Regions from separate parts of the Methylobacterium sp. E-025 genome, predicted to be linked through region 1. Evidence: predicted binding sites of a transcription regulator. Region 1 holds the regulator's gene; each other region holds the start of a gene.
What was found. Region 1 encodes PhoB, which activates phosphate uptake and scavenging genes when phosphate is short. Its sites were predicted from a motif close to TGTCATNNANCTGTCAT; they were not measured.
Positions count from the first base shown of each region.

Region 2: the regulator PhoB is predicted to act here: its motif matches at 4,459-4,475, upstream of MKK64_RS02555 (NAD-glutamate dehydrogenase).
Region 3: the regulator PhoB is predicted to act here: its motif matches at 2,787-2,803, upstream of phnC (phosphonate ABC transporter ATP-binding protein).

Region 1 covers NZ_JAKSYR010000071.1:54,922-62,297, forward strand. Annotated here, with positions in the region: gene pstS (phosphate ABC transporter substrate-binding protein PstS) at 169-1,209, shown strand; gene pstC (phosphate ABC transporter permease subunit PstC) at 1,401-2,381, shown strand; gene pstA (phosphate ABC transporter permease PstA) at 2,392-3,282, shown strand; gene pstB (phosphate ABC transporter ATP-binding protein PstB) at 3,314-4,132, shown strand; gene phoU (phosphate signaling complex protein PhoU) at 4,165-4,878, shown strand; gene phoB (phosphate regulon transcriptional regulator PhoB) at 5,059-5,760, shown strand; gene MKK64_RS07670 (protein-disulfide reductase DsbD family protein) at 5,969-7,376, opposite strand, start outside.
Region 2 covers NZ_JAKSYR010000034.1:82,370-89,745, reverse strand. Annotated here, with positions in the region: gene MKK64_RS02555 (NAD-glutamate dehydrogenase) at 1-4,396, opposite strand, end outside; gene MKK64_RS02550 (hypothetical protein) at 4,734-4,940, shown strand; partial or broken gene MKK64_RS02545 (N-acetyltransferase family protein) at 5,029-5,537, shown strand; gene MKK64_RS02540 (bestrophin family protein) at 5,563-6,483, opposite strand; gene MKK64_RS02535 (DUF2147 domain-containing protein) at 6,653-7,312, shown strand.
Region 3 covers NZ_JAKSYR010000168.1:14,800-22,175, reverse strand. Annotated here, with positions in the region: gene phnE (phosphonate ABC transporter, permease protein PhnE) at 1-66, opposite strand, end outside; gene phnE (phosphonate ABC transporter, permease protein PhnE) at 63-947, opposite strand; gene phnD (phosphonate ABC transporter substrate-binding protein) at 973-1,908, opposite strand; gene phnC (phosphonate ABC transporter ATP-binding protein) at 1,951-2,742, opposite strand; gene MKK64_RS24290 (DUF1045 domain-containing protein) at 2,851-3,516, opposite strand; gene MKK64_RS24285 (hypothetical protein) at 3,598-3,831, opposite strand; gene MKK64_RS24280 (cysteine hydrolase family protein) at 3,909-4,586, opposite strand; gene MKK64_RS24275 (hypothetical protein) at 4,947-5,951, shown strand; gene MKK64_RS24270 (8-oxoguanine deaminase) at 6,001-7,376, shown strand, end outside.

The DNA.
Region 1 (7,376 bases):
CTCGCCTCAAGCCCTGGTTGCGCCGTGTCATGCGGCTGTCATCTGCGTGCCCTAACGGCGGCGGTGTCGAGCGATGCGGCCGCGGCCGCCGGGTCGCCGGGTGGCCCGCGCCAATGCGAACGCGCGGATCGCGCTGCCCGGCACGCTCGACGGATGACGGAGATCGATGTGAAACCCTTCACCTACGCGCTCGCCCTAGGCCTCGCGACGGCGCAGCTCGCCTTTCCGGCGCTCGCCGCCGACATCACCGGCGCCGGTGCGACCTTCCCGTTCCCGGTCTATTCCAAGTGGGCGGAAGCCTACCGCAAGGACAGCGGCACCGGCCTGAACTACCAGTCGATCGGCTCTGGCGGCGGCATCAAGCAGATCCAGGCCAAGACGGTCGATTTCGGCGCCACCGACGCGCCGCTGAAGGGCCCCGCCCTGGAGAAGGACGGCCTCGTCCAGTTCCCGACCGTGATGGGCGGCGTCGTCGCCGTCGTGAACATCCCCGGCGTCGAGCCGGGCAAGCTCAAGCTCACCGGCGACGTGATCGCCGACATCTACGCCAACAAGATCACCAAGTGGTCGGACCCGAAGATCGCCGCGCTCAACGAGGGGCTGAAGCTCCCCGACGCGAACATCACCCCGGTCTACCGCTCGGACGCCTCGGGCACGACGAACATCTTCACCACCTATCTCAGCCAGGTCTCCGAGGGCTGGAAGAAGGAGTTCGGGGCCGCCACCACCGTGAGCTGGCCCGCCGGCCAGGGCGGAAAGGGCAACGAGGGCGTTACCGCCACCGTCAAGCAGGTCCCGAACGCCATCGGCTACGTCGAGTCGGCCTACGCCAAGCAGAACAAGCTCAGCTATGCGCTGATCCGCAACAAGGCCGGCAAGTTCCCGCAGCCGGACGACAAGGCGTTCCAGGCGGCCGCCGCCAGCGCCGACTGGAAGAGCGCGCCCGGCTTCGGCATCACGCTCACCGACCAGGCCGGCGACGACGCCTGGCCGATCACGGCGGCGACCTTCATCCTCGTCCACAAGGAGGCCGCCGATCCGGCCAAGTCCGCCGACGTGCTGAAGTTCTTCGACTGGGCCTACAAGAACGGCGACAAGCTCGCCTCCGACCTCGACTACGTGCCGCTGCCGGACGCCGTCGTCGGCCTGATCCACGAGGAGTGGAAGCAGGTAAAGGGCAAGGACGGAAAGCCCGTCCTCGGCATGTGAGGCCGAACCCGCGGGGCCGCACGCGGCCCCGCGGCCGATCGCGACGAGCGGACGGCCCGCGCGAAGCGCGAGGGCTGCCCGTTCCCCGAGCGGGCGCAGCGTCCTCGCCGGATCTCGCCCGCGCGTCCGGCCCCGCCCTCGCGCCCGGCCGTTCGGCGCGCTACCACGCCAGCCGGTGAAAAGAACCGCGGATGACCGCCTTGACTGAACAGATCGCCGTGACGCGCGCCGCCTCGGGCGCGCGCCTGCGCAAGGGGCCGAGCAAGGGCCTCGACGCCCTGTTCCGCGCCGCCGCCTACGGTTCGGCCCTGCTGGTGCTGCTGGTGCTCGCCGGCATCCTCGGCTCAATCCTCTACGGCGGCTGGCCCGCCTTCCGCGAGTTCGGCTTCGGCTTCCTCACCTCGAGCGCCTGGAACATCGGCACCGAGCAGTACGGCGCCCTGGTCGCCGTCACCGGAACGCTCGCCTCCGCGGTGCTCGCCCTGGTGATCGGCGTGCCGATCTCGCTCGGCATCGCGATCTACCTGACGCAGCTCTGCCCCGGCTGGGCGCGCAAGCCCGTCGGCATGACGATCGAGCTGCTCGCCGCCGTGCCCAGCATCATCTACGGCATGTGGGGCCTGTTCATCTTCGCGCCGCTCTTCGCCCGATTCGTGCAGATGCCGGTGTCGAACCTGGTCGAGGGCATGCCGATCGTCGGCACGCTGCTCTACGCCCGCGTGCCCTCGGGCGTCGGCGTGCTCACCGCCGGCATCATCCTGGCGATCATGATCGTGCCGTTCGTGGCCTCAATCGCCCGCGACATGCTCGACCAGATCCCGACGATCCTGCGCGAGAGCGCCTACGGCATCGGCTGCACCACCTGGGAGGTGGTCCGCCACGTGCTGCTGCCGCAGGCCTCGGTCTCGATCATCGGCGCGATCATGCTCGGCCTCGGGCGCGCCCTCGGCGAGACCATGGCGGTGACCTTCGTGGTCGGCAACGCCAACCGCCTCTCGGCCTCGGTGTTCGATCCCGGCTCGACCATCGCCTCGCGCATCGCCAACGAGTTCAACGAGGCCGACGGCCTGCAGCTGAACTCGCTGATGGCGCTCGGCTGCATCCTGTTCGCGATCACCTTCGTCGTCCTGATCATCGCCCGCTTCCTGACGCGCCGCGTCAAGGTCGCCTGAGGGACCCGCCATGGACGCTCCCAACACGATCCGTCCGGCGCCGGCCTTGAAGCCGGCCCGCATCCGCGGCAGCCGCCGGGTCGCCGACCGCGCGCTGCGGATCGCCTGCCTGGCGGCCACCGTGCTCGGCGCCTTCGTCCTCGGCTCGATCCTGCTGATGCTCATCGTCGAGGGGGCGCGCGGATTCTCGCCGCTGCTGTTCACCCAGCCGACCCCCGGCCCCGGCTCGGAAGGCGGTGGCATCGCCAACGCCATCCTCGGCAGCCTCGTGCTCACCGGCATCGGCATCCTCATCGCCACGCCGATCGGGCTGATGGCCGGCACCTACCTCGCCGAGTACGGCCGCGGCTCGAAGCTCGCCGAGGTGATCCGCTTCCTCAACGACATCCTGCTTTCGGCTCCCTCGATCCTGATCGGCCTGTTCGTCTACACCCTGATGGTGCGGCCGATGGGGACCTATTCCGGCTGGGCCGGCGGCGTCGCGCTGGCGATCATCGCGACCCCTGTGATCGTGCGCACCACCGAGGACATGCTGCGCCTCGTCCCCGGCACGCTGCGCGAGGCCGGCGTGGCGCTCGGCGCCCCGATGTCGACGGTGATCCGCAGCGTAACCTGGCGGGCGGCCTCGGCCGGCATCGTCACCGGCATCATCCTCGCGCTGGCGCGCATCGCCGGCGAGACCGCGCCGCTCCTGTTCACGGCGCTCAACAACAACTCGTGGTTCAGCCCGGACTTGATGGGCGGCGTCGCGAACTTGCCGGTGATGATCTACCAGTTCGCCCTCTCGCCCTACCCGAACTGGCAGCAGCTCGCCTGGGCCGGCGCGCTCCTGATCACCATGACGATCCTGCTGCTCTCGGTCGTCGCCCGCTTCGTCATCAAGCCGCAGCGCGCCCGCTGATCCGCCGCCGGCATCCACGAGGAACACGACGATGAACGCCGCTCCCGCGATCAACGCCACCCGGTTCGACGGCCGCAACCCGGCCGACGAGCACGCGCCGATCCGCATCAGCGCCCAGGCCCTGAACTTCTACTACGGCCAGTTCCACAGCCTGAAGAACATCAACCTCGACTTCCACGACCGGCAGGTGACCGCGCTGATCGGCCCCTCGGGCTGCGGGAAGTCGACCCTGCTGCGCACCTTCAACCGGATCTACAGCCTGTACCCGGAGCAGCGCGCCGAGGGGCAGGTGCTGCTCGACGGCCAGAACATCCTTGATTCCGGCGTGGACCTGAACGAGCTGCGCTCGCGCATCGGCATGGTGTTCCAGAAGCCGACGCCGTTCCCGATGTCGATCTACGACAACGTCGCCTTCGGCCTGCGGCTCTACGAGAAGCTGCCGAAGTCCGAGCTCGACGGCCGCGTCGAATCGGCCCTGCGCAAGTCCGCGCTGTGGGACGAGGTGAAGGACAAGCTCAAGCAGTCCGGCATGGGCCTCTCCGGCGGCCAGCAGCAGCGCCTGTGCATCGCCCGCACGGTGGCCCAGAGCCCGGAGGTGATCCTGTTCGACGAGCCGACCTCGGCCCTCGACCCGATCTCGACCGGCCGCATCGAGGAGCTGATCGAGCAGCTGCGCAGCGAGTTCACGATCGTCATCGTGACGCACAACATGCAGCAGGCGGCCCGCATCTCGCAGTTCACCGCCTTCATGTATCTCGGCGAGGTCATCGAGGTCGGCCCGACCAACCGCATCTTCATGAACCCGACGGTGCGCCAGACCCAGGACTACATCACCGGCCGCTTCGGCTGAGCCGCACCCGGATCGTTCGAGGACCCACGCCCATGCCCGGCCACATCGTCACGTCCTACGACACCGACCTCGAAGACCTGCGCCGCTCGATCTCCGAGATGGGCGGCGTCGCCGAGAAGATGATGACCGAGGCGACCGACGCGCTCGTCCGCCGCGACACCCAGCTCGCCCAGGCGGTGATCGTCGCCGACAAGCGCCTCGACACGCTGCAGCGCGAGATCGAGGAGCGCGCGGTGCTGCTCATCGCCCGGCGCCAGCCGATGGCGATCGACCTGCGCGAGACGATCTCGGCGATCCGCGTCTCGGGCGACCTCGAGCGCATCGGCGACCTCGCCAAGAACATCGCCAAGCGCGTCGTCGCGATCAGCGACCAGGCCCAGGCCCAGAAGATCGTGCTCGGCGTGCAGCACATGAGCGACCTCGTCCAGGAGCAGCTCAAGGACGTGCTCGACGCCTATGCCAGCCGCGACGTCAACGCGGCCCACAACGTGTGGGAGCGGGACGGCGAGATCGACGCGCTGTACAACTCGCTGTTCCGCGAGCTGCTGACCTACATGATGGAAGACCCGCGCAACATCTCGTTCTGCACGCATCTTCTGTTCTGCGCCAAGAACGTCGAGCGCATCGGCGACCACACCACCAACATCGCCGAGACGATCCACTACCTGTCCACCGGCGAGAACCTCGCGGGCGACCGCCCGAAGAACGACGCCTCGAACTACGCGACGGTGGCACCGGGCGCCTGAGGGCTGCCGTCTCCTCCCCTCCTCCTCTGCGCGGGGAGGGTGGGCCTCGCGTGAGCGGGGGTCGGGAGAGGGGAGCGACCGCTCCGGATACGGCGCTCCCCTCTCCCGACCCGCTTCAGGGGGAGGGAGGTCCGTGGCGATGGATGAGAAAGTCGGGCGGTCCGCCCGGGAGTGCCCTGCATGCGTACGCGGATCCTGATCGTCGAGGACGAGGAGGCGCTGACCACCCTCCTGCGCTACAACCTCGAAGCCGAGGGCTTCGAGGTCGATTCCGCCGCCCGCGGCGACGAGGCCGAGCTGCGCCTGCAGGAGCAGGTGCCCGACCTGATCCTGCTGGACTGGATGCTGCCGGGGCTCTCGGGAATCGAGCTGTGCCGCCGGGTGCGGGCGCGGCGCGAGACGGTGTCCCTGCCGGTCATCATGCTTACCGCCCGCGGCGAGGAGGGCGACCGCATCCGCGGCCTCGGGACGGGGGCCGACGACTACATCGTCAAGCCGTTCTCCGTGCCGGAACTGCTGGCGCGCGTCCGCGCGCTGCTGCGGCGCGCCAAGCCCAGCCACGTCGCGAACCTGCTGGAAGCCGGCGACATCGAGCTCGACCGCGACAGCCATCGCCTGCGCCGGGCCGGCGGCGAGATCCACCTCGGGCCGACCGAGTTCAAGCTGCTCGAGTTCCTGATGCAGAGCCCCGGCCGGGTCTATTCCCGCGAGCAGCTCCTCGACGGCGTATGGGGCCACGACGTCTACATCGACGAGCGCACCGTCGACGTGCATGTCGGCCGCCTGCGCAAGGCCCTGAACCGCGCCGGCGAGACCGACCCGATCCGCACCGTCCGCGGCTCGGGGTACGCCTTCGACGAGACGTTCTCGGGCGAGGATTGAGTTCGGCTTTCGGTGGACGGCTCAAGCGATCGCAACGATCCGCGACCTGCCGTGGGTCCCTTCTTTCATGGGGAGAAGGACAGGATGAGGGGCGTGAGTCATCCGGGTCGGTCACGCCCCTCACCCCAACCCTTTCCCCATGGGAGAGGGAGCCGTCGCGCACACTGAAGTGATTTCAGTCCTACGAAAATTATATTTTTACCAAGCTTCAGGGGACCTTCGTCCCCCCGCCGTCGAGCTTCGCGCTGCGGCCCGTCGCCTTCACGGCGTCCAGCGCGCTCAGCATCGTCCCCTCGGTGAGGATCTGCGGCAGCACCGTCGGCTCTCCGGCACCCGCGTAGAGCAGGTAGAGTGGCACGCCGCTCCGGCCGTGGCGCTCGAGCAGGCGGGTGATCTCCGGGTTCTGGTTGGTCCAGTCGCCCTTGAGATACGTGACGTCGCGCGCGCGCATCGCCGCGCCGACCGCCGCCGTCCCGAGCGAGGTGCGCTCGTTGACCTGGCAGGTGATGCACCACGCCGCCGTCATGTCGACGAAGACCGGCCGGCCGCTCGCCAGCAGCGCGTCGAGGCGGGCCTGCGTGAACGGCTCGATCCCCTCGGCCCGGGCCTGAGCCCCCGGTGCGACGCGGTCGTGATCGAGGGTGAGGGCGAGCCCCGCCACGCCGGCGACGGCGAGCACCGCGAGGCCGCGGGCGAGCTGCGCCCGGACCAGCCGCGCGTCGCGGCCGAGCTCCCACGCCCAGGCGGCGAAGCCCATCAGCACCAGCCCGATCAGCGCCGCGAGCAGGCCCTGCGGCCCGACCTGCTGCGCCAGCACCCAGACCAGCCAGGCGACCGTGGCGTAGATCGGGAAGGCGAGGGCCTGCTTCAGCACGTCCATCCACGCGCCGGGTCGGGGCAGCGCGCGCAGCGCCGGCGGCCACAGGGTGAGCGCCAGGAAGGGCAGGGCGAGGCCGAGGCCGAGGCTCGCGAACACGACGAGGCCGGCAGCGGTCGACTGCGTCAGCGCGAAGCCCACGGCCGAGCCCATGAACGGGGCGGTGCACGGCGTCGCCACGACCGTCGCGAGCACGCCGGTGAAGAACGAGCCCTGGAGCCCGGCCCGCCGGGTCAGCCCGTCGCCGAGCCCGGACAGCCGCCCGCCGAGGTGAAGCATGCCCGACAGGCTCAGGCCCATGGCGAAGAGCAGGTAGGCCAGCGCCGCCACCACGGTCGGCGATTGCAGCTGGAAGCCCCAGCCGATCCCGGCGCCGCCCGCCTTCAGGGCGATCAGCAGCGCGGCCAGCGCCAGGAAGGCCGCCAGCACCCCCGCGGTGTAGGCGAGCCCGTGCAGCCGGACCCGCGCCGGCGCCTCGCCGGAATGCCTCACCAGGCTCAGCACCTTGATCGACAGCACCGGGAAGACGCAGGGCATCAGGTTGAGGATCAGGCCGCCGAGCAGCGCGAGGCCGGCCGCGGTCCACAGGGTCAGCGCCTCGGCCGGGTCGGTGCGCGCCACCGCCGGCGCCGCGATCGGCATCGCGCTGCCGCCGGCGAGCGGCGCCTCCTCGCCGAGCGCGAAGGCCTGCCGAACGAGGCCCCCGCCGGTGTCCTCGTCGATCGCCAGCACGCCGGGC
Region 2 (7,376 bases), on a different contig from region 1:
GCCGCTCGATCGCCGCGTTCGCCTCCGTGCCGAGGACGCCGGGGAGGGACGCGAGCACCGCGGCGATCCCGTCGCGATAGCGCGCCACCAGGGGCGCGATGCCGCCGGCGAGGTCGAGGTTGCGGATGAACCAGACGATGCGGTTGACCAGCAGGTCCTGCACCTCGGCGTAAAGGCCGATCTGGGCCTGCCCGCCGATCCGCCCGGCCAGCCCGTCGATGGCCGCGTTCAGCTCCATCAGGCCGAAGGCGTCGCGGGTCACGGCGTAGGCCTTGGCGATGGTGGCGGCGTCCGCCCCGGTCTCGTCGGTGAGCCGCGTGACGAGCGAGATGCCGCCGCGGTTGACGATGATGTTCGACAACGCCGTCGCGATGATCTCGCGGCGCAGACGGTGCCCCCTCACCGCATCGGGGAAGCGCTCGCGCAGGGCCTTGGGGAAGTAGCGCTGCAGCTCGCGGTCGAAGTACGGGTCGTCCGGCACCGGGCTCGCCAGCACCGCGTCGTAGAGCGAGAGCTTGGCGTAGGCGAGCAGCACCGCGTATTCCGGCCGCGTCAGGCCCTCGCCGCGGCGCATGCGCTCGGTCAGCGTCGCGTCGTCGGGCAGGTACTCGACCGCGCGGTCGAGGCGGCCTTCCGCCTCCAGCGCCTGCATCGTCCGCATCGCGAAGCCGGCCTCGCCGAGGCCGCGGTGCTGGGCGAGCGAGAGCGCCAGCGTCTGCAGCTCGTTGTTGCGCAGCACGAGGTGGGCGACCTCGTCGGTCATCGCGACGAGGAGCGCGTTGCGGGCTTCCGCATCGAGGCGGCCGTCGCGCTCCGGGATCATCAGCGCGATCTTGATGTTCACCTCGACGTCCGAGGTGTTGACGCCGGCCGAGTTGTCGATCGCATCGGTGTTGAGCCGGACGCCGGCCCGCGCCGCCTCGATGCGCCCGCGCTGGGTCAGCCCGAGGTTGGCGCCTTCGCCCACCGCCTTGGCGCGGATCTCCGGGCCGGTGATGCGCACGGCGTCGTTGGCCCGGTCGCCGGCCTCCTCCTCGGTCTCGGTGGTGGCGCGGACGTAGGTGCCGATGCCGCCGAACCAGAGCAGGTCGACGGGCGCCTTGAGGATCGCCTGCATCAGCTCGGCGGGCGAGGCGGAGGCGCGCTCGAACCCGAGCACGGCCCGGATCTCGGCCGAGAGCGGGATCGCCTTGAGCGCGCGCGAGAAGACGCCGCCGCCGGCCGAGATCAGGCTTTTGTCGTAGTCGGCCCAGCTCGACCGGCCGAGGTCGAACAGGCGTTTGCGCTCGGCAAAGCTCGCCGCCATGTCGGGCGTCGGATCGAGGAAGATGTCGCGGTGGTCGAAGGCCGCCACCAGCTTCAGGGTGCGCGAGAGCAGCATGCCGTTGCCGAACACGTCGCCCGACATGTCGCCGACGCCGACCACCGCCACCGGATCAGCCTGCGTGTCGACGTCGATCTCGCGGAAGTGGCGCTTCACCGCCTCCCAGGCGCCGCGGGCGGTGATGCCCATGCCCTTGTGGTCGTAGCCCTGGCTGCCGCCGGAGGCGAAGGCGTCGCCGAGCCAGTGCCCGCGCTCCAGCGAGAGCGCGTTGGCGATGTCGGAGAAGGTCGCGGTGCCCTTGTCGGCGGCGACCACGAGGTAGGCGTCGTCGGGGTCGTGCCGCACGGTGTCGGCCGGCGGCGCGATGCCCTCGGCGACGAAGTTGTCGGTGAGCTCCAAGAGGGTGCGGATGAAGATGCGGTAGCTCTCGGTGCCCTCCGCCAGCCATGCGGCGCGATCCGAGGCCGGCGGCAGGCGCTTGGGAAAGAACCCGCCCTTGGCGCCCACCGGCACGATCACCGCGTTCTTGACCTGCTGCGCCTTCACCAACCCCAGAATTTCGGTGCGGAAATCCTCCGGCCGGTCGGACCACCGCAGGCCGCCGCGCGCGACGTAGCCGTAGCGCAGGTGCAGCCCTTCCACGCGGGGCGAATAGACGAAGATCTCGAAGAACGGCCGCGGCAGCGGCATGCCCGACACCTTGGCGCAGGCGAACTTGAAGGCGATCGTCTCGCGCGGGGTGCCGTCGGCGGCCTTCTGGAAGAAGTTGGTGCGGACCGCGGCCTCCACGAGGTTGACGAAGCGGCGCAGGATCCGGTCCTCGTCGAGGCTGGTCACGTCGGCGAGCGCCGCCTCGATGCCCTCGCGAACCGCCGCCTCGGCGGCCCCGCGGTCGCCCCCGGCGGCCGGGTCGAACCGGGCGTGGAACAGCGCGACGAGCTGGCGGGCGATGCCGGGATGCTGGCTCAGGGTCGCGGCGAGGTAGTCCTGGCCGTAGCGCACGCGGAGCTGGCGCAGGTAGCGGCCGAGGCCGCGCAGCAGCGCCACGTCGCGCCAGGCGAGGCCGGCCTCCAGCACGAGGCGGTTGTAGCCGTCGGATTCGGCCTGGTCCGCGGCGATGGCGAGCATCGCCGCCTCCAGCGGCGCCTCGAGCGGGCCGATCTCGATGGCCGCACCGGTGGCGCGCTCCAGCAGCATGTCGTGCAGCCAGACCTTGGTGTCGCTCCCCGCCGGCAGCACGCTGTAGGTCCGCTCGTTGATCACCCGGAAGCCGAGGTTCTCCAGGCCGGGCACCCGGTCGGACAGCGGCAGCGACGCCCCGCGCGAGAACACCTTCAGGCGCACCTGCGCCGCCGGGTCGGTGTCGCGGCGGTCGATCGCGACGGCGCGCGGGCGGTCCTCGGACAGGGATTCGAGGATGGCGATGTCGGCGATGGCGACCTCGGCGGAGAAGTTCTCGCGGTAGGCCGCGGAAAAGCCCTCGCCGTAGCGGGCGGCCAGCGCCCGCGCCTCGGATCCGCCCATGGCCTCCGTGAGCGCGGCGCGCAGCGCGTCGCCCCAGGTCCGCACCAGGGCGGCGATGCCGGCCTCCAGCACCGAGGGGTCGCGCTCCGGCGCGCCGGCTTCGGAGAACCCGACGATGTAGTGGATCCGGGCCAGCGGCCCGTCGGGCAGGTCGGGATAGGTCGCCGAGAGCCGGCCGCCGTATTCCTGGGCGAAATAGGCGCCGATGCGGGCGCGCACGATCGAGTCGTAGCGGTCCTTCGGCACGTAGACGAGGAGCGAGACGAAGCGCCCGAACCGGTCGGTCCGCGACAGCACGCGGACGCGCGGCCGGTCGGCGAGGTTGGCGATGGCGAGGGTGAAGCGGAACAGCCGGTCCACGTCGATCTGGAACAGGTCGTCGCGCGGGTAGGTCTCCAGCACGGCGAGGAGCGCCCGCCCGGCATGGCTCGTCGGGTCGAGGCCGGCCTTCTCGACCACGGCCGCGACCTTGCCGCGGAGATAGGGCACCTCGCGGGCGAGCGCGGTGTAGGCCGCGGCGGTGAACAGCCCGACGATGCGGACCTCGCCGGTGAGCTTACCCGTCGCGGAGAACAGCTTGACCGCGACGTAGTCGAGATGCGCCGCGCGGTGGACGCGGGCCTTGAGGCTCGCCTTGGTGATGATCAGCGCGTGCGGCTCCTCGAGGAACGCGACGATCTCCGGCGTCATGTCCACGAGCGCCCGCCCGCGGCGCAGCACGGCGAGGCCCGGATCGCGCAGGATGCCGAGGCTTTCGGCCTCGGCCGCCCGCTCGCCGGGCAGCGCGTGCTCGCGCATGCCGAGCAGCGTGAAGTGGCCGTCGCGCAGCCATTCGAGGAAGGCGCGCGCCTCGGCGACCTCGCCCTCGGGCAGCGGCGGGGGATTGCGGCCGTAGCCCTCGGCGAGCGCGCCGAGCCGGGCCAGCATCGCGTCGTGGTCGTCGGTGACCAGGGCAACATCGCGAAAGACCTGCGCGAGGCCGGCTTCGAGGCGTTCGCGCGCCTCGCCGGCATCGAGCCGGTCGAGGTGGATGTGGATGAAGCTCTCGCGCAGCAGGGCGCCGTGGGCGTCCGCCGTGGTCTCCCCGACGACGCGGACGAGCGCCCCGTCGGCGTCCCGCTCGACGCCGAGGATCGGGTGGGCGACGAGGTGGGGCGTCAGGCCCTGCTCGGTCAGCTCCGCCAGGGTCGAGTCGAGCAGGTAGGGGCGGTTGTCGTTGACGACCTCGACGACGGTCAGCTCGCGGGTGCGCCCGGGGCCGGGCACGGCGACGTCGACGAGCCGCAGGTTCGCCGCCGAACCCGTGGCGCGCGGCACCGCGAGATGCGCACGCGCGGCGATCGCGAGGTCGGCCAGCGCCTCGGCCGGGTAGGGCGCCAGGTCCTCCGGCGGCACCCGGCCGAACAGGTCGCGAACGAAGCCGCCCGGTCCGCCGCGGCCGCCCACGATCGATGCCGCCGCCTCGATCAGATCGGTGCGGGCGGATTTCGCCTCGCTCGTCGCCAGGGCGGTGGCCGATTCCAGCGCCGATTCGGTTTCCAGCACCATGGGCGGGGACCCTCCGGACCGGCACCGACGCCGGTCCCGCCCCGGACGTTAGGGGAGGGCCCATGGCGAGTCGATGACGCTCGCCGCTCGCAGGCCCGCGCCGGGTGACAGGCGGGCCGTGACGACCGGCGTTTCCGGAAGGGGCCCCGCTGCCGTCCGGCGTTGCTTCTGCACGCACCGTACCGGTTTCCACCGGTCGCGCTCGAAAACGGGAACCGCGCCGGGACTCGCCGGTTGACGCCATATTGGAGCTGTTCTAATTAAGAACTGCAGACGGACGACGGGGCCGGCGACGGTTCCGACAGCCCGCGACAGACGCCCGAACCGGAGAAACCCGATGACCTCGACCAACGCCTCCTGCAACAGCTGCCGCTTCTTCGACGACCACAAGACCAACGGCGCCTCCGCCGTCGGCGATCAGGGCCTGTGCCGCTTCAACCCGCCGGTGAGCCAGCCGGCTCCCGAGTCCAAGGGCCTGTGGCCGGTGGTGGCCTCGCAGGATTGGTGCGGCCACTTCACCGCCGAGATGACCGCGGCCGAGTGATCCCCGCGCGGTCCCGAAGGGATCGCCGAACGATCGACCGCAGGGGCCGGCGCCGTCGCGCCGGCCCCTTTTTTGCGTGAGCGGATCGATGACGCCTGACCTGCGCCCGGCCGTCGACGCCGACATCGCCGCGATCGCCCGGATCTACGCCGACGCGGTGACGAACGGCACCGCGAGCTTCGAGACCGAGCCGCCGACTTTGGCCGAAATGGCGCGGCGGCGGATGGCGCTCGTCGCGGACGGCTATCCCTACTTCGTCGCCGAGCGCGACGGCGCGGTCTGCGGATACGCCTATGCCGGCCCCTATCGCGTGCGGGCGGCCTATCGCTCGACGGTGGAGGATTCGGTCTACGTCGCCGAGGCCGCGCCCTGCTGGCGGCGCTCATCGCGGCCTGCGAGGCGATCGACGCGCGGGTGATGGTGGCGGTGATCACCGATCCGGGCTCGGAGGCGTCGGTGGCGCTGCATGCGGGCCTGGGCTTCGCGCATGCCGGCGTCCTCGAGAACGTCGGCCACAAGCACGGGCGCTGGCTCGGCACGGTGCTGATGCAGCGCCGGCTCGGGCCCGGGCCGGACGCGGCCCCGTCGCGGACGTGAGCGCGGGGGACGCCGGCCCGCACGCTCAATCCAATCGGTAGCGCACCGGCTCCATCGCGGGCGGAAGCGGCTCGCCGAGGGCGTCGAGCACCGTGCGCTCGGCCGTGCGCAGCATCGCATCGAGGGGCAGGTCGTTCGCCTCCAGGCCGAAGGGCTCTTCCAGCTCGTCGCCCAGCGCATCGAGGCCGAAGAAGGTGTAGGCCACCAGCATGGTCGCGACCGGCGTCGCCCAGCCGAGCGAGGCCGACAGCCCGAACGGCAGCAACAGGCAGTAGAGCCACGCCGTGCGGTAGAGCAGCAGGGTGTAGGCGAAGGGCAGGGGCGTGCCGTGGATCCGCTCGCAGGCGGTGTGGATCGCCGACAGGTCCGAGACCTTGCGCTCGAGGACGCCGAACAGCACGTCGGTGAGATGCCCGTCGCGATAGGCCCCTGCGAGGTCGCGGGTCAGGCCGGCGAGCACCGCATCGGTCGGGCTCGGGCAGGAGCGCAGGCGCGCGACCTCGCCCGGCGGCAGCCAGGGCGCGACGGCGGCCGCCTCGTCGAGGCCGCGCAGCCGCGCGTGCAGGCCGTGGCCGAAGCCCGCGAGCCGGCGCAGGCCGGTGCGGCGGACCGCATCGTGCTCGGGGCCGGGCAGGAGGGCGACCAGGGTCCGGCTCAAGCCGCGCATCTCGACGATCAGCGCGCCCCACGCCTTCCGGGCCTCCCACCAGCGCTCGTAGCAGGCGTTGTTGCGGAAGCTGAGGAAGATCGAGAGCGCCAGCCCGATCAGGGTGAACGGGCCGATCCCGGCCGTCACCGGAAACCGTTCCGGAACGCGCTGCTCGACCGCGACCACCAGCGCGGCGAAGGCCGTCAGCCCGAGGACCTTCAGCGCCACCCGCGGCAGGATCGAGCCGCGCAGGGTGAACAGGATGGCGAAGAGGTTGGGACGGGGGCGAACGATCATGGATGGCAGGCTTAGCCGAAGCGGGTCGCTCCCGTCATCGGCCGTGCGGCACGGCGCGCCGAGGCACGGCCATGATCCCGTCATGTTCCGAGCGGATGGCGGGGCCCAGAGATTGGGCACGCGGGCGGGGCGAAGGCCACGGCGCGGGCGCGCGGAAGGAGTAGTGGGTATGACGGTTCGACGGATCGGCGCGGGAATCGGCGCCTGGGCCGGGCGTGCGATGGCGCTGGCCATGCTCTCGGGCATCGCGCACGCGGCGACGCCCGCGGACCCGAGCGGCACGTGGCTCACCGAGGACGGGCGTGCCCGCATCCGGGTGGAGAAGTGCGGCCCGAGCAACAAGAGCCTGTGCGGCTACGTCGTGTGGCTGAAGGTGCCGCTCAACGACAAGGGCCAGCCGCGGGTCGACTTCAAGAACCCCGACGCGAGCAAGCAGACGCGCGCATCGCTGGGCCACCAGCTCATCATGGGGCTGAAGCCGAACGCCGACGCCCATTACGAGGGCAAGATCTACAATTCCGAGGACGGCAAGTCCTACGACGTGACGATCTGGTCCGACACCCCGGAGGAGCTGACCGTCCGCGGCTGCCTGATCGCCTTCCTGTGCAAGTCGCAGACCTGGAACCGCGTGACCGACGTGGTCGCCGGCCAGATGACCGGGCCGACGAACGGTCCGGGAGGCCCGCGCACCGATCCGGAATACATGGCCGCCAAGCCGGCCGCGACCGGCTCGACCGCCGCCAAGCCCGCGGCGGCGAAGCCCGGCGCGAAGCCGGCCCCGGCTCCGGCCGCCGGCACGCCGCCCGCGGCCGCGCCCGCCGACGAATAGGCGCCGCAGAACGAAGGCGCTGTCGACCACGAGAGCGTCTCCCGTGATCCCTGGATCACGGGAG
Region 3 (7,376 bases), on a different contig from region 1:
CCGGAACGCGTCGGGGTGGCGCCGGCGCAGGGCGGCGACGTCCACGGGACGCGGCGGCTGGCTCATCGCGCGCCCTCCGCCCCGATGAGGTGGTGGCGCAGCCGCTCGGTGCCGAGGTCGATCGCCATCACCGTCGCGACGATCATCAGGAGGATCGCGCTCACGTCCGCGTCGTAGAAGTTGCGGATCGCCACCAGCAGCTCCTGGCCGATGCCGCCGGCGCCGACGAAGCCCATCACCCCGGCGCCGCGCACGTTGATCTCGAAGCGGAGCAGCCCGTAGGAGGCGAAGCTCGACAGCACCTGCGGCAGCACCGCGAAGCGGATCGCCTGGATCCGCGAGGCGCCCGATGCGGTCAGCCCCTCGACCGGCCTCATGTCGATGTTCTCGACCACCTCGGAGAACAGCTTGCCGAGCGCCCCCGTGGTGTGGAGGGCGAGCGCCAGCACGCCCACCATCGGGCCGAGGCCGAAGGCGATGACGAAGAGCAGGGCGAACACGATCTCGGGCACCGTGCGCAGGACCTCGAGGGCGCGGCGCGTCAGGAAGCGGCCGGCGCGGGTGCGGGCGAGGTTCGCGGCCGCGCCGAAGCACAGCAGGAAGGCGCCGACGCCGCCGAGCAGCGTGCCGAGATAGGCCATCAGCACGGTCTCGCCGAGGAGCGCCGCCCATTTCGGCAGGCCCCAGTACCATTCGGCGAGGTCGCCGCGCAGGTCGGCGAGGGTCAGGTGCGGCAGGATGCGGCCGAGATAGGCGGTGAGGTTGCCGATGTTGTCGGCGAGCACCAGCGGGCGCACCTCGGCCATCAGGCCCGACAGGACCAGCAGCCCGGCGACGACCGCGAGGAATGCCAGGCTCCGCCGCCGGGTCGACGCGACCGCGCGCCCGTAGGCCTCGGCCAGGGCCGCCGCCCGCTCGGGCGGCAGCGGCGCGATCCGCCCGCTCACGGCGGCGACCCGTCCGGTCCCGGGATCAGGACTTGCGGCGCTGCGCGTCGTTGAACTTCAGCATCTCGATGATCGGCTGGTAATCCTCCAGCGTCACCGGGGTGAGGCCGAGGTCCTTGCCGTCGGAGAGGCGGTCGAAGGCGGCCTTGTCGGCGGTCGGCAAAGCGACGAAGGCCTCGACGATCTTGCGCTTCAGGTCGGCGGGCAGGCTCGACAGCATCGCGAACGGGCCCTCGGGCAGGAACGCGGACTTGAAGACGATGCGGAAGTCGGACGGGCTCAGCGGCGTGCCGTCGGGCTTCTTCAGCATGCCCTTGGCGGCCATGCGGGTGACGACGGAATCGGTCTCGGAGTTCCACAGGTTGGCGGCGGCGTCGGCCGTGCCCTGGGTCAGCGCCAGCACCGCGTTCTCGTGGCTGCCGGCGTAGACGGTCTTGCCGAACAGCGCGTCGACGTCGTGGCCGCTCTTGTTGAGGAAGAAGCGCGGGGCCTGGTTGCCGGAGGTCGAGTTCGGGTCGACCAGGGCGAGGTTCCTGCCCTTCAGGTCCGCGATCGTCCGGTACGGGCTGTCGGCGCGCACGTAGAGCACCGAGTAGTAGCCCGAGGCGCCGTTATCGTGCTTCTGGTTGACGATCGGGTCGACCTTCACCCCCGTCATCACCGCGCGGGCGAACGAGGCCGGGCCGTAGAAGGCGATCTGGATGTTGCCGGCGCGCTGGCCCTCGATCACCGCGGCGTAGTCGTTGGCGACCCGCAGCTTCACCGGCACCCCGAGCGCCTTGGTGAGGTAGGCGGCGAGCGGCGCGTAGCGGTCGGTGGTGCCCGTGGCGTTCTCGACGGGAATCGCGCCGAGGGTGATCTCGGGCACCGTCGCCTTCCAATCCTGAGCCAGGGCGGGCTGCAGGGCGAGCGCGGCCAGGCCGCCCGCGAGGGCGCCGACGAGGGTGCGACGGTCGAGCATCATCATCTCCGGGAAGGGGCGTGGCACGGGGTTCGTCCGGGGTCAGGCGACGAGTGCGGCGGGCTCGACCGCGTGCGGCGCCCGGTCCATCACCTCGCCGGCCTCCAGGCCGTAGAGCTGCTTGGCGACGTCCTCGGTGAGGTCGAAGGCGCCGCCGTCGAACACCACGCGGCCGTCGGCGAGGCCGACGAGCCGGTCGCAATAGGCGCGGGCGAGGTCGAGCGAGTGCAGGTTGCACAGCACGGTGATGCCGAGGCGCCGGTTGGCGTCGGCGAGCGCATCCATCACCAGCTTGGTGTTGCGCGGGTCCAGCGAGGCCACCGGCTCGTCGGCGAGGATGATGTCGGGCTCCTGCACCAGCGCGCGGGCGATCGCGACCCGCTGCTGCTGCCCGCCCGAGAGCTGGTCGGCGCGGTGGGCGGAAAAGCCCGCCATGTCGAACGCCTCGAGCGCCGCGAGCGCCCGCGCCCGGTCCTCGGCCGACCACAGCTTCAGGAGCGCGCGGTGGCTCGGGGCGTGGGCGAGGCGCCCCATCAGCACGTTGGTCAGCACGTCGAGGCGGCCGACCAGGTTGAACTGCTGGAACACCATGGCGCAGCGGGCGCGCCAGCGGCGCAGGTCGCGCCCCCGGAGCGCGGTGACGTCGAGCCCGTCGAACAGGATCCGCCCGGCCGAGGGCTCGGCGAGGCGGTTGAGCATGCGCAGGAAGGTCGACTTGCCGGCGCCCGAGCGCCCGATCACCCCGACGAAGCTGCCCGGCTCGATCCGCAGCGAGATCCGGTCGACCGCGAGGCGCGGTCCGTAGCGCCGCGTGAGGCTATCGACGATGAGCATGCGTGCCGTCCGCCGCGAGGGATGCGCCGGTAGACCCGTCGCGCGCGACGATAGGATGACAGCCGCGCCGCGACCCGCGGTTTCGTCGTGAACGGGCGCGCCGTGCGGCTACGCAGCGAACGGGATCCGGCGCAGGATGCGGAACGGCGCCGCGCCGTCCTGGCGCAGCAGCGTGATCGCGTCGATCGTCAGCGACGTCGGCGGGCAGGCCGCCGCGAGGCGGGCGCGCCAGGTTTCGCGGGCGTCGCCGGCGAGGCGGCCGGTCAGGGTCATGTGGAAGCGGAAGGCCTCGAAGACGTGGGGATAGCCCCAGCGGTCGAGGAGCGCGCGGCGGCGCGCGTCGAGGCGCTCCGGCTGGCGGCGCGCCCGCTCCGCCGGGGTGAGGCCGGCCCGGAACGGGTCGAGGGCGGCGACGCACTCGGCCGCGAGCAGGCCGAGCCCGGGCGGCGGCGCGGTGGGCACCAGGGCGACGAAGTCCCCGAGCAGGGTCACCGCGAGGGGCCCGACCGCCAGGGGCGCGCGGGGCTGCGCCAGCGCCGCGCAGGCGGCGAGGAGGTCGCCCTCGGTCCGGCCCGCGGCGAGGCGCATCGGCGCCTTCAGCGTCGCGTGGAAGCCGTAGACCCGCGGCGCCGCGGTGACGGCGGCGAGCGCCGCGCGCGCGGCCGCGTCCCATCCGGGCAGGGGCGCATCGCCGAGGACCGCCTCGCCGAAGGCGGCGAGCGCCGATCCGGGCTCCGGCGTGACGTAGAGCGCGTAGCGTGTCGGGGCGTCCACCGGGGCACTCGCTTCGGGCGTGGATCGGTCACGGCCCGGCGCGGATAGAACCCGATCGCCCGCTCGGCAAGGCGCGGCCGCTCAGCCCCGCGGGATCGGGCGGTTGCGGCAGGCGGCGCGATATTGCTGCCGGCTCAGGCCGCGCATGTTGCGGCGGTCGGCTTCCTGGGTGCAGGCGATCTTGCGGTCGGCCTTGTTGAGGCTCTTCGTGCCGCTTGACGGGACGTCGGTCGGCGCGGGCGCGGTGTAGGATTGCGCGAGGCCCGACGTCGTCAGCAACGCGAGACACAGGGTGCTTGCCAAGACCGTACGCATCCAACGAACTCCTGCTTCATCTGTCGCGCTCGCCGGGCAATAACCGGGCCAAGCTTGGCGGCTCGGGGCGTGGTCGATCATGCGGTGCGGCCGGCGGCGATCGCGGCGACGACGCGATGCGAATCCGACACCCATCCGAAGATGCCGCCCTGCGCCACGATCATCGCGAGGCCGGCCGCGTGGAAGGCCGGGATGTACGAGCCGCAGGCATCCGACACCACGAGGCAGCGGTAGCCGCGGTCGTTGGCCTCGCGCACGGTGGTGTGGACGCAGACCTCGGTGGTGACGCCGCAGACGAGCAGCGTGGCGACGCTGCGCGCGGCCAGGATCTCGGCCAGGTCGGTGGCGTAGAACGCGCCCTTGCCCGGCTTGTCGACCACCGGCTCGCCGGGGGCGGGCGCGAGGTCGGCGACGATGTCGTGGCCGGGCTCGCCGCGGATCAGGATGCGCCCCATCGGCCCGGGCGCGCCGATGCGGGCGGACGGCGTGCCGCGGGCGATCTTGGCGGCGGGCGCGTCCGACAGGTCGGGGCGATGCCCTTCGCGGGTGTGGACCACGAGGAGGCCGGCCCGCCGCGCCGCCGCCAGCAGCGCCTGCGCCGGCGGCACGGCGGCGGCGAGCAGCGAGACGTCGTTGCCGAGGCTCTCGCCGAAGCCGCCGGGCTCCAGGAAATCGCGCTGCATGTCGATGATCACCAGCGCCGTCGTCGCCAGGTCGATCGCCAGCGGGCCCGGCTCGGCATCCACGGTCACCATCGGCGCGAATCTCCCGTCCTGCGGCCGGCTCGGCGGCGCACGACGCGACGATGTCGGGCGATGGCGCGGAATGCATCCGCAAATACTGCCCGACATTGCTCGAATGTTGTGCGCATGCTGCCGACGTCATGGGCGGTGGCGCGTTCGTCGGCGGACGACGCGCCGCCGGAGGTGGGAGCCCGGCCGCCGCGTCGCGCGTTTCAGGGTCGCCGCCGCCGCACCCGTCGGAGCGGGCGCCTGCGCTCGGCCGGCAAACCTGTTGCCGAATTATGACTCGGCCGCCGCCTCTCGCCCAGGTGGCACGCGCTGGCATATCGGTTGCTGCCTGCTCACCGGATTTTCGGCACGGAGAGGGCAGACATGATCGCTCGGGGACTCGTTGCAGCGGCCATGTCGCTCGGTCTGGTGGGATACGGCGCGGCGGCCGATCTCGACGCGAAGAAGGACAAGGCGCCCGTCGAGGCGCCGGCCAAGGAAGCGCCGTTCTTCCTCTTCGCCGACACGCAGTTCAGCTATCGCTACCAGTTCCCGACCGTGTCGCCGGGCGTCCAGATCCAGAAGGCCGACGGCTCGTTCGTCAGCCGCGAGGCGCCCAAGCAGATCTACAACATCTCGCATGCCGACGCCTGGGCCTACGGCACGAACTTCTTCTCGCTCGACATCCTCAAGTCGGGGTCGCAATTCCCGGCCGGCACCACGAACCCGCCCGGCAGCGTCGGCGCGCCGTTCTTCGCCGATTACGGCAACACCGAAGCCTACGGCCTCTATCGCGGCACCCTGAGCCTCAACGCGCTGACCAACTCCAAGGCGTTCACGCTGCCGGGCATCGTCAAGGACATCTCCCTCGCCTTCGGCTTCGACGCGAACTCGCAGAACGACGCGTTCGGCTCGAAGAAGCGCGACGTGGTCGGCGGCCTCAACTTCTCCTTCGACGTGCCGGCCGGGTTCCTGAACCTGTCGGTCCACGCCTACAAGGAATGGAACCGCAACGGATTCAACCTGCAGCCCGATCGCGACCAGAGCTTCGACGTGGTGCCGGAATTCGAGGTGGTCTACAATTTCCCCCTCGCCTTCACCAACCTGCCGCTGAGCCTGACCGGCTTCAACAACATCGTGCTGCCCAAGGGCCGCGGCGTGCAGAACGTGGCCGACTTCGCCTTCAACCCGAAGCGCGGTCTCGAATTCCTGTCGCGCACCAACCTGGTGCTCGACGTGGGCAAGCTGATCTACGACCAGCCCAACAAGGTCGACGCCTTCATCGGCTTCCAGTACTGGCTGAACAAGTTCGGCAACGTCGAGACGGCGACGTTCAAGGGCACGGAAGAGAAGAGCTTCCTCGCCGGCGTCGCGTTCCACATCTTCTGATCGCCGTTTGGATCGCTGATCGCACGACCGTGACGGGATGGGAGACGGCATGACGGGATCCGACGCCAGGCCCCGAGGGGGCGAAACGCTCCGGCGCCTGTGGATTCGCGATCCGCTGGCGATCCTCGCCGAGGGCGCCGGCGGCGGCATCGTGGTCGAGGGCAGCCGCATCGTCGAGCGCGTGGCGGCCGGCGCGCAGCCCGCCGCGCCGGTGGACGAGACCTTCGACGCGTCGCGCCACGTCGTCATCCCCGGGCTGATCAACACCCACCACCACTTCTTCCAGACGCTGACGCGGGCCCACCCGCTGGCGATCAACAAGCCGCTGTTCCCGTGGCTGAAGGCGCTCTACACGGTCTGGGACAAGATCACCCCCGACGCGTTCCGGCTCGCGACGCGGCTCGCCTACACCGAGCTGCTGCTCTCCGGCTGCACCACGGCGGGGGACCACCACTACCTCTACTCGAAGGGGCTCGAGGATTCCGTCGACGTGCAGGTCGACGAGGCGCGCAGCCTCGGCATCCGCGCCTTCGTCACCCGCGGCTCGATGAGCCTGTCAGAGAAGGACGGCGGCCTGCCGCCCGAATGCCTGACGCAGGACGACGACACCATCCTCGCCGACAGCGAGCGGGTGCTGAACCTGTTCCACGACGCGAAGCCCGGCGCGATGGTGCGGATCGGGCTGGCGCCGTGCTCGCCCTTCAACGTCACCAAGCGGCTGATGCGCGAGAGCGCGGCGCTCGCCGACCGCCACGACTGCCAGCTCCACACCCATCTCGGCGAGACGCTGGACGAGGACGCCTACTGCCTGGAGATGTTCGGCCAGCGGCCGGTCGACTACCTCGAGGAGGTCGGCTGGATGAGCCCGCGGGCCTGGCTCGCGCACGGCATCCACTTCAACGACGACGAGGTGCGGCGGCTCGGCAAGGCCGGCGTCGGCGTCTGCCACTGCCCAACCTCGAACATGACGCTGGCCTCGGGGCAGTGCCGCACCTGCGAGCTGGAGGCGGCGGGCGCGCCGGTTGGCCTCGGCGTCGACGGCTCGGCCTCGAACGACAGCTCCAACCTGATGGAGGGCGTGCGCCACGCCCTGATGATCAACCGCCTGACCTACGGCGCCGAAGCGGTGACGCATCTCGACGCCCTGCGCTGGGCCACCGAGGGCTCGGCCCGCTGCCTCGGGCGCGACGACATCGGCCGGATCGAGCCGGGCCGCGAGGCCGACCTCGCGCTGTTCACCCTCGACGCGCTGCGCTTCTCCGGCGCGCACGATCCGCTGGCCGCGCTCGTGCTGTGCGGCGCGCACCGCGCCGACCGGGTGATGGTCGCGGGCCGGTGGCGGGTGGTCGACGGAAACCCCGTCGGCATGGACACGCGGAAGCTGCGCGAGGACCACGGCCGGCTCGCCCTCAGCCTCCTCGGCGG